Linked DNA regions of Variovorax paradoxus. The protein of the gene in region 2 interacts with the protein of the main gene of each other region in a pairwise test. Links are inferred from orthologs where the notes say so. Each region holds a gene or a part of one and is shown on either strand. Other genes may lie near its edges.

The links.
Region 1: the proteins of secA (region 2) and ybgC interact in binary tests that used the Escherichia coli proteins (3 or more experiments, as listed by UniProt). The link is inferred for Variovorax paradoxus from one-to-one orthologs.
Region 3: the proteins of secA (region 2) and secG interact in binary tests that used the Escherichia coli proteins (3 or more experiments, as listed by UniProt). The link is inferred for Variovorax paradoxus from one-to-one orthologs.

Annotation. Positions count from the first base shown.
Region 1 is NZ_LR743507.1:2,901,786-2,904,920, reverse strand. The notes cover bases 151-3,133. They hold ybgC (tol-pal system-associated acyl-CoA thioesterase), read left to right. Parts: upstream 151-1,404; coding sequence 1,405-1,863; downstream 1,864-3,133. Other genes in these bases: AACL56_RS13280 (biopolymer transporter ExbD), read left to right, coding at 2,595-3,032; tolQ (protein TolQ), read left to right, coding at 1,860-2,579; AACL56_RS13295 (pyridoxal phosphate-dependent aminotransferase), read left to right, coding at 203-1,408. Outside these bases: transcription antitermination factor NusB, read left to right, coding at 1-100.
Region 2 is NZ_LR743507.1:4,910,369-4,913,837, reverse strand. Bases 92-3,408 are described here. They hold secA (preprotein translocase subunit SecA), read left to right. Parts: upstream 92-421; coding sequence 422-3,208; downstream 3,209-3,408. Other genes in these bases: argJ (bifunctional glutamate N-acetyltransferase/amino-acid acetyltransferase ArgJ), read left to right, coding at 3,371-3,408; AACL56_RS23205 (hypothetical protein), read right to left, coding at 92-241. Outside these bases: more of AACL56_RS23205, read right to left, coding at 1-91; more of argJ, read left to right, coding at 3,409-3,469. UniProt on the Escherichia coli protein: Required for protein export, interacts with the SecYEG preprotein conducting channel.
Region 3 is NZ_LR743507.1:4,288,263-4,291,307, reverse strand. What follows is about bases 67-2,959. They hold secG (preprotein translocase subunit SecG), read left to right. Parts: upstream 67-1,257; coding sequence 1,258-1,662; downstream 1,663-2,959. Other genes in these bases: AACL56_RS19900 (NADH-quinone oxidoreductase subunit C), read left to right, coding at 2,802-2,959; AACL56_RS19905 (NuoB/complex I 20 kDa subunit family protein), read left to right, coding at 2,309-2,788; AACL56_RS19910 (NADH-quinone oxidoreductase subunit A), read left to right, coding at 1,934-2,293; tpiA (triose-phosphate isomerase), read left to right, coding at 457-1,221; AACL56_RS19930 (NAD(P)H-quinone oxidoreductase), read left to right, coding at 67-446. Also shown: more of AACL56_RS19930, read left to right, coding at 1-66; more of AACL56_RS19900, read left to right, coding at 2,960-3,045. UniProt on the Escherichia coli protein: Subunit of the protein translocation channel SecYEG. Overexpression of some hybrid proteins has been thought to jam the protein secretion apparatus resulting in cell death; while this may be true it also results in FtsH-mediated degradation of SecY.

The DNA.
Region 1 (3,135 bases), 2.0 Mb from region 2 along the record:
CGACGGCCACAAATACGTGAATGCCGTGCTCAACGGCCTGGCACCGCAGCTGCGGCCGCTCGAAGTGGAAGCCGACCGGGCTTCCGGCAAGGCCAAATAGTGCTCGCACCCAGTCTGCAGCGCACCTCGTGCCGCCTTCGCCGACCCCTTGCCGGGGGCAACACCAGCGTCCGGGCCAAGCCCGTTCCGCCGCGTTCCTGATATGAAGATTTCATCTCGCGCCGAGCGCATCGAGCCCTTCTATGTGATGGAAGTGGCAAAGGCCGCGGGCGCACTGGCCCGCGAGGTCGCCCACACCGACCGGCCGATGATCTTCCTGAACATCGGCGAGCCCGACTTCACCGCCCCGCCCCTGGTGCAGGAAGCGGCCGCACGCGCCGTGCGTGCCGGCGCCACGCAGTACACACAGGCCACCGGCCTCGACCACCTGCGCGAACGCATCAGCGCGTGGTACAGCCAGCGATTCGGTGTCGACGTGCCGGCCCGGCGCATCGTCGTCACCGCCGGCGCTTCGGCTGCGCTGCAGCTGGCCTGCCTCGCGCTCATCGAGTCGGGCGACGAGATCCTCATGCCCGACCCGAGCTATCCGTGCAACCGCCACTTCGTGAGCGCGGCGGACGGCAAGGCCGTGCTGGTGCCGACCACGGCCGATGAGCGCTTCCAGCTCACCGCCGAGAAGGTCGAGGCCGCCTGGACCGACAGGACGCGCGGCGTGCTGCTGGCCTCGCCCTCGAACCCGACCGGCACGTCGATCGCGCCCGACGAACTGCGCCGCATCCACGAGGTGGTGTCGCAGCGCGGCGGCATCACGCTGATCGACGAGATCTACCTGGGCCTGTCGTACGACGATGCCTTCGGGCAGACCGCGCTGGCCATCGACGACAACGTCATCAGCATCAACAGCTTCAGCAAGTACTTCAACATGACCGGCTGGCGCCTCGGCTGGCTGGTGGTGCCCGAAACGCTGGTGCCGGTGGTCGAGCGGCTGGCCCAGAACCTGTTCATCTGCGCGAGCACCGTGTCGCAGTACGCGGCACTGGCCTGCTTCGAGGATGCGAGCATTGCAGAGTACGAGCGCCGCCGCGCCGAGTTCAAGGCGCGCCGCGACTGGTTCATTCCGCAGCTCGACGCGCTCGGACTGAGCGTGCCGGTGATGCCCGACGGCGCCTTCTATGCCTGGGCCGACTGCACCTCGTTCGCCGAAAAGCTCGGCATCTCGGGCAGCTGGGACTTCGCTTTCGAGACCATGAAGCGCGCGCACGTGGCGGTCACGCCGGGCCGCGACTTCGGCACCGCCGAGACCGCCAAGTTTGTGCGCTTCTCCACCGCCAGCTCGATGGCGCACCTGCAGGAAGCCATCGAACGGCTGCGCGCGATGGCCGCGATGGCGGGCACCGGGGCGCAATGAGCTACGCGTTCCCGATCCGCGTCTACTGGGAAGACACCGATGCCGGCGGCATCGTGTTCTACGCCAACTACCTGAAGTTCATGGAGCGCGGGCGCACCGAGTGGCTGCGCTCCCTGGGCGTCGAGCAACGCAAGCTGCGCGAGGAAACGGGCGGCCAGTTCGTGGTGAGCGAAACGCAGCTCAAATATCATCGGCCCTCGCGGCTCGACGACGAACTGCTCGTTACCGCCGAACTTCGACAACTGGGTACTGCCTCGTTGATAATCGGTCAGCGAGTGCTATCAAAAACAGAGCAAGAACGAACGGGCGCCTCGGCACCCGTCCTGCTGTGCGAAGGCACCATCCGCATCGGCTGGGTGGACGCGGCTACGCTGCGTCCCGCGCGCATACCGAAACAAGTCACGGGAACCCTCGAGCGCTACAGCGGCTCCATGACTCAACCTATCACGCCATGAACCAAGACCTTTCCATCATCAATCTCCTGCTCCACGCGAGCTTCGTGGTGCAACTGGTCGTGCTGCTGCTGGTGATCGTCTCGATCGCCAGCTGGGCCGCGATCATCCGCAAGTACTTCGCGCTGCGGCGCATGCGCGCACTGAACGACGACTTCGAACGCGAGTTCTGGTCGGGCACCAGCCTCAACGAACTGTTCGCCTCGGCCGCGCAGAATGCCAAGTTCGCCGGCCCCATGGAGCGCATCTTCGCCTCCGGCATGCGCGAGTACCAGAAGCTGCGCGAGCGCCACGTGAGCGACGCCGGCACGCTGCTCGACGGCGCCCGCCGCGCCATGCGCGCGAGCTTCCAGCGCGAGCTGGATGCAGCCGAGCAGAACCTTTCTTTCCTGGCCACCGTGGGCTCTGTCTCCCCGTACGTCGGCCTGTTCGGTACGGTCTGGGGGATCATGCATGCGTTCACCGGCCTGGCAGCGCTGGCACAGGTCACGCTGGCCACCGTCGCTCCCGGCATCGCCGAGGCGCTGGTGGCTACCGCCATCGGCCTGTTCGCCGCGATTCCGGCGGTGGTGGGCTACAACCGCTTCGCCCGCGAGATCGACAAGATCGCCATTGCCCTCGAGACCTACATCGAGGAGTTCTCCAACATCCTGCAGCGCAACCTCTCGGCCAACCCGAACGCGAGCGTTGCATCGTCGGTGGCTCCGGCCAACCGCTGAGCGGAGGCTTCACAGATGCCCGCCGTTTCATCCCGTGGCCGTGGCCGCCGGACGATCAACGAGATCAACATGGTCCCGTTCATCGACGTGATGCTGGTGCTGCTGATCATCTTCATGGTCACGGCTCCGCTCATCACGCCGAGCGTGATCAACCTGCCCTCGGTCGACCGCGCCAACAAGCAGCCGGACAAGCCGATCGAGATCGTCATCAAGAGCGAAGACGAAGTACAGATCAAGAAGGACCCGTCCAGCGGTTCGGGCGGCACCTCGATCCCCATGACGCAGATCGGCTCCGCCGCCAAGACCGCCCAGGGCGGCGACGACCAGCGCCCGGTGGTCATCAGCGCCGACAAGTCGGTGAAGTACGAGACCGTCGTGAAGGCCATGAACCAGCTCAAGCGCAGCGGCATCGAGCGCGTGGGCCTGTCGGTCACGACCACGGGCGGCAAATAAGGCATGTCGCTCGCACTGGATCGCCCCGAGTTCGCACCGCCGCCGCAACGCGGCACGCCGCGTGCCGTCGTGCTGGCCCTCATTGCACACGGCCTGCTGATCG
Region 2 (3,469 bases):
CCAGCATCGGCGACAGCTGGCGAAGCTTGGCGGCTGCGGCGCTGCCCTTGACCAGGAGGCACCAGACGTCGCCCTCGGCCGGGCCGGCCTGGATGGCGGCGCGCATGGCCGGCGGAATCAGGCCCTCCACGGCTTTGAGCCGCTCGGTGGTGTCCCGCGCCCGCGCCATCAGGCTCCCCAGGGTGGGGGCGCCTTCCGCAGCTTGCTGCAGTGAAATGGCGGGGGGGAGTCGGCGATACATGGGTAATCCAGGGGTTAGAAACAAGACAGCTAAAATGCCCGGTTTGCCGGCGTTCGCGCCGGAAAAAAGGCCGCTTGCTTTAATGGGAAGCGCGCCCAACTGCTTTCACCATATCTTAGGGAATCCGGTCGAAGTGCCCGCCGACTGTCCAAGGTCAAAGGCGCCCGCCCATCTCCACCCATGGCAACCAACTTCCTGACCCAGATTTTCGGCAGTCGCAACGATCGGCTCCTCAAGCAGTATCGCAAGACGGTGGAACGCATCAATGCGCTCGAACCCGAGTTCGAAAAGCTCAGCGACGACGGGCTGCGCGCCAAGACGCAGGAATTCAAGGACCGCATCGCCAAGGGCGAGACCCTCGACGCCCTGTTGCCGGAAGCCTTCGCCACGGTGCGCGAAGGCTCCAAGCGCATCATGAAGATGCGGCACTTCGACGTGCAGCTGCTGGGCGGGATGGCACTGCACAACGGCAAGATCTCCGAAATGCGCACCGGCGAAGGCAAGACGCTGACCGCCACGCTGCCGGTGTACCTGAACGCGCTGTCCGGCAAGGGTGTGCACGTGGTCACGGTGAACGACTACCTCGCCAACCGCGACGCGACCTGGATGGGCCGCCTCTACAACTTCCTGGGCCTCACCGTCGGCATCAACCTGCCGCAGATGCCGCGCGAGGAAAAGCAGGCTGCCTACGGCAGCGACATCACGTACGGCACGAACAACGAGTACGGCTTCGACTACCTGCGCGACAACATGGTCTACGAGCCGGGCGACCGGGTACAGCGCGTGCTGAACTACGCGATCGTCGACGAAGTGGACTCGATCCTGATCGACGAGGCCCGCACGCCGCTGATCATCAGCGGCCAGGCCGAAGACCACACCGATCTCTATCTCGCCATCAACAAGGTCGTGCCGTTGCTGACCAAGCAGGAAGGCGAGGCCGACCCGCGCACCGGCGAAGGCGTCACGGTGCCCGGCGACTTCACGGTCGACGAGAAGACGCACCAGGTGTTCCTGACCGAGGACGGACACGAGAACGCCGAGCGGCTGCTGAGCGAATTCAAGCTGCTGCCCGAAGGCGCGTCGCTCTACGACCCGGCCAATATCACGCTGATGCATCACCTGAATGCCGCGCTGCGTGCCCGCCACCTGTACCACCGCGACCAGCACTACGTGGTGCAGCAGGGCGAGGTGGTGATCGTCGACGAGTTCACCGGCCGCCTCATGACCGGCCGCCGCTGGAGCGACGGCCTGCACCAGGCCGTGGAAGCCAAGGAAGGCGTGGAGATCCAGGCCGAGAACCAGACGCTGGCCTCGATCACTTTCCAGAACTATTTCCGCCTGTACGGCAAGCTGGCCGGCATGACCGGCACGGCCGACACCGAGGCCTACGAGTTCCAGGAAATCTATGGTCTCGAGACCATGATCATTCCGCCGAACCGCGTGAGCAAGCGCGAGGACCAGCTCGACCGCGTCTACAAGACGACGCGCGAGAAGTACGAGGCGGCCATCCAGGACATCCGCGAGTGCTACGAGCGCGGCCAGCCGGTGCTGGTGGGCACCTCGTCCATCGAGAACTCCGAGATCATCGACAACCTGCTGACCCAGGCGGGCCTGCCGCACCAGGTGCTGAATGCCAAGCAGCATGCCCGTGAAGCCGACATCGTGGCGCAGGCCGGTCGCACGAAGATGATCACCATCGCGACCAACATGGCCGGCCGCGGCACCGACATCGTGCTGGGCGGCAACATCGAGAAGATGATCGAGGCCGTCGAGAACGACGAAGGCCGCGACGCCGCCGCCAAGGAAGCGGACATCGCGCACATCCGCGCCGAATGGAGCAAGGACCACGAGTTCGTGAAGTCGCTGGGCGGCCTGCGGATCATCGCCACCGAGCGCCACGAATCGCGCCGCATCGACAACCAGCTGCGCGGCCGTTCGGGCCGCCAGGGCGACCCGGGCTCCTCGCGTTTCTACCTGAGCCTGGACGATCCGCTGATGCGCATCTTCGCGGGCGACCGCGTGAAGGCGATCATGGACCGCTTGAAGATGCCCGACGGCGAAGCCATCGAAGCCGGCATCGTGACGCGCAGCATCGAAAGCGCGCAGCGCAAGGTCGAGGCGCGCAACTTCGACATCCGCAAGCAGCTGCTCGAATACGACGACGTGTCGAACGACCAGCGCAAGGTGATCTACCAGCAGCGCAACGACATCCTCGACGCGGCCGACCTCACGGCACAGATCGGCGCGCTGCGCGAAGGCTGCTTCACCGATCTCGTGCGCCAGTACGTGCCCAGCGAGTCGGTCGAGGAGCAGTGGGACCTGGCCGCGCTCGAGAAGAGCCTGTTCAACGAATGGGGCATCGACATGCCCCTGCAGAAGGACGTGGAAGCTTCCGAAGCCGTGTCCGACGAGGACATCGTCGAGAAGGTCCTGGCGAACGCCAACGAGACCTTCGACGCCAAGGTCGCACTGATCGGCCAGGACAACTTCACGCAGTTCGAGCGCATGGTGCTGCTGCAGAGCATCGACACCCACTGGCGCGAGCACTTGGCGTCGCTCGACTACCTGCGCCAGGGCATCCACCTGCGCGGTTATGCGCAGAAGCAGCCCAAGCAGGAATACAAGCGCGAAGCCTTCGAACTCTTCGGCCAGTTGCTCGACTCGGTCAAGAACGAAGTCACCCGCCAGCTGATGACGGTGCGCGTGCAATCGGGCGAACAGCTCGAGGAAGCCGCCGAAGCGCTCGAAAGCCGTGGCGAGAACGTCGCCAACATCACCTACAGCGCACCGACCGAAACCGGCGAAGTCGAGGTGCGTGTGGACGAGGAAAGCCAGCGCCGCGCGGCATTCGCCGGTGCGGGCGCGATCAGCGCCGAGGCTGCGGCCTTCGGCCGCGTCGGCCGCAACGACCCGTGCCCCTGCGGCAGCGGCAAGAAGTTCAAGCAGTGCCACGGCAAGCTGAATTAATCACGTACTCCCCCAGGCTTGCCCACTCCGTGTGGCCGCCGACCCCCTCGCCGGGGGCGATACCGGCGGCCCGGCAGAGCCGGTTCCGCGGTATCCCTGGCGTCGGAAAGTGAGCATTGTTGGTACCGATGAAAAATTGATGCGCAAGAAGGAATAGATGCCATGCCCGTGAACCTGTCCGCTCCCGATCCTGCCGCCTTGTTCGCGGTGCCCGGCGTCCGTATCGGCGTGGCCGAAGCGGGCGTGCGCAAGGCCAACCGC
Region 3 (3,045 bases), 620 kb from region 2 along the record:
AGCTCGGCGCCGACCACGCCATCAACTACCGCACGAGCGACTTCGCCGAAGAGGCCAGGAAACTGACGGGCGGCAAGGGTGTGGACGTGGTGCTCGACATGGTCGCCGGCGACTACGTGGCGCGCGAGATCGAGTGCCTGGCCGAAGACGGCCGGCTGGTGATCATTGCTGTGCAGGGTGGCGTGAAGAGCGAAATCAATGCGGGCCTCGTGTTGCGCAAGCGCCTCACGATCACCGGCTCGACGCTGCGTCCGCGTCCCGTCGCCTTCAAGGGCGCCATCGCCAAGGCGCTGCGGGAGAAGGTCTGGCCGCTGCTTGAGAGCGGCGCAATCAAGCCGGTGATCCACAGCACCTTTGCGGCTGTGGGTGAGCCAAGCGGTGCGGCCCAGGCCCATGCGCTGATGGAATCGAACCAGCACATCGGCAAGATCGTGCTGACGTGGTGAGGACAACGCGATGACAACCAACAAGAAGCTGATCGCCGGCAACTGGAAGATGAACGGAGGCCTGGCCGCCAACGAGGCGCTGGTGAAGGCCTTGCAGCGGGGCCTGGCTGCCAGCCCCGCGGCGTGCGACGTGGCGCTCTGCGCGCCTGCGCCGTACTTCGCGCAGGTGCAGTCGCTGCTGGCGGGTTCGCCTGCAATGGCGCTCGGTGCGCAGGACATCTCTGCGCACCCGCAAGGGGCTTTCACCGGCGAGCAATCGGCCGCGATGCTGAAGGAGTTCGGCGTGCGCTATGCGATCGTCGGTCACTCGGAGCGTCGCCAATACCACGGCGAAACCGACGAAGCGGTGGCTGCAAAGACCGCCGTAGCGCTGGCGAACGGCATCACGCCGATCGTCTGTGTGGGCGAGACGCTGGCGCAGCGCGAAGCAGGGCAGACCGAAGAGGTCGTCAAGCGCCAGTTGGCTGCGGTCATTCATGTGAATGGCCATTGCATCAGCGAAATCGTCGTGGCCTACGAGCCGGTCTGGGCCATCGGCACGGGCAAGACGGCGACACCGGAGCAGGCGCAGGCGGTGCATGCGGTGCTGCGTGCGCAACTGCACCACGCGGCGAGCGAGCATGCGGCGGGCATCAAGATCCTTTATGGCGGCAGCATGAACGCGGCGAATGCCGCGGAGTTGCTGGCGCAGGCCGACATCGACGGTGGCCTGATCGGTGGCGCGTCGCTCAAGGCCCCCGACTTTCTGCAGATCATTTCCGCCGCTGCGCGCTGAATGCGCAACGGCTGTATCACTTAGGAGTAAGAACGAATGAACCTGGTCCTCAATCTATTGGTCGGCGTGCAGATGCTGTCGGCGCTCGCGATGATCGGCCTGATCCTGATCCAGCACGGCAAGGGCGCCGACATGGGCGCAGCCTTCGGCAGCGGTAGCGCGGGCAGCCTGTTCGGCGCCAGCGGCAGTGCAAACTTCCTGTCGCGAACCACCGCGGTGCTTGCCGCCGTGTTCTTCGCGTGCACGTTGCTGCTGGCCTACTTCAGCCATGCGCGTCCTGCAGGCGGTGGCAGCCTTCTCGAGCGTGCGGCAGTGGGTGCTCCGGCTGCGCCGGCAGCTCCTGGTGCAGCCAACGAAATCCCAGGTGCGGCGGCTCCCAGTGCGCCTGCGTCGGCTCCTGCTGCCCCTGTTTCGGGTGCTGGCCAGATTCCTTCGAAGTAATCATCTCGTTTTCATGAGTCACCTGTGAAAAATGGCTTCATTTCAGGGTAAACTCTAAATCTGTTCGGAAAGCCAAATACCTGTTTCAGGTACCTCATGCCATCTGAACAGCAAAAACCGCGGTCGTGGTGAAATTGGTAGACACGCTATCTTGAGGGGGTAGTGGCGAAAGCTGTGCGAGTTCGAGTCTCGCCGACCGCACCAAATCTCATCGGCAGAAAACCTCATCCAGAGGTTCTTCTTGCCGGTGGCAAGCGGTGAAAAACTCTCGATGAATCTCGACTCCTACCTCCCCGTCCTTTTGTTCATTTTGGTCGGAGTCGGCGTAGGCGTCGCACCTCAGGTCATCGGATACATTCTCGGCCCCAATCGGCCCGACGCCGCAAAGAACGCTCCCTACGAGTGTGGCTTTGAAGCCTTCGAGGATGCGCGCATGAAGTTTGACGTGCGCTACTACCTCGTTGCGATTCTCTTCATCCTGTTCGACCTCGAGATTGCCTTTCTCTTTCCGTGGGCCATTGCGCTCAAGGAGATCGGTGCTGTCGGCTTCTGGGCCATGATGATCTTCCTCGCCATCCTCGTCGTGGGTTTTGCCTACGAGTGGAAAAAAGGCGCGCTCGACTGGGAATGACAAGGAAAGCACACGATGGCCATTGAAGGCGTTCTCAAAGAAGGTTTCGTCACGACCACCTATGACTCGGTGGTGAACTGGGCGAAAACCGGATCTCTCTGGCCGATGACTTTCGGTCTCGCATGCTGTGCGGTCGAGATGATGCACGCGGGCGCCGCCCGCTACGACATCGACCGTTTCGGCATGCTGTTTCGGCCCAGTCCGCGTCAGTCCGACCTGATGATCGTGGCTGGCACGCTGTGCAACAAGATGGCTCCCGCTCTGCGCAAGGTCTACGACCAGATGCCTGAGCCGCGGTGGGTGCTCTCGATGGGCTCGTGCGCGAATGGTGGTGGCTACTACCACTACAGCTATTCGGTCGTGCGCGGCTGCGATCGCATCGTGCCGGTCGATGTGTACGTGCCGGGCTGCCCGCCCACTGCGGAAGCATTGCTCTATGGCGTGATCCAGCTGCAGCAGAAGATCCGTCGCACCAACACCATTGCCCGCGCCTGAGAGATTGCCGAAGATGACTGACTTTGCAATTTCGCCGGAAGCTCTGCGTGCCACCGTCGCCGAGACGCTCGGCGTCAAGGCCAGGAGCGTGACCATTGCGCTCGACGAGGTGACCGTGGTGGTGGGGGCTGCCGACTACATCGACGCGGCCTTGCTGCTGCGCGATGCGCCCGGCTGCCGCTTCGAGCAACTGATCGATCTCTGCGGAATGGATTACTCCGATTACCGCGAAGGCGAGTGGCAGGGTGAGCGCTATT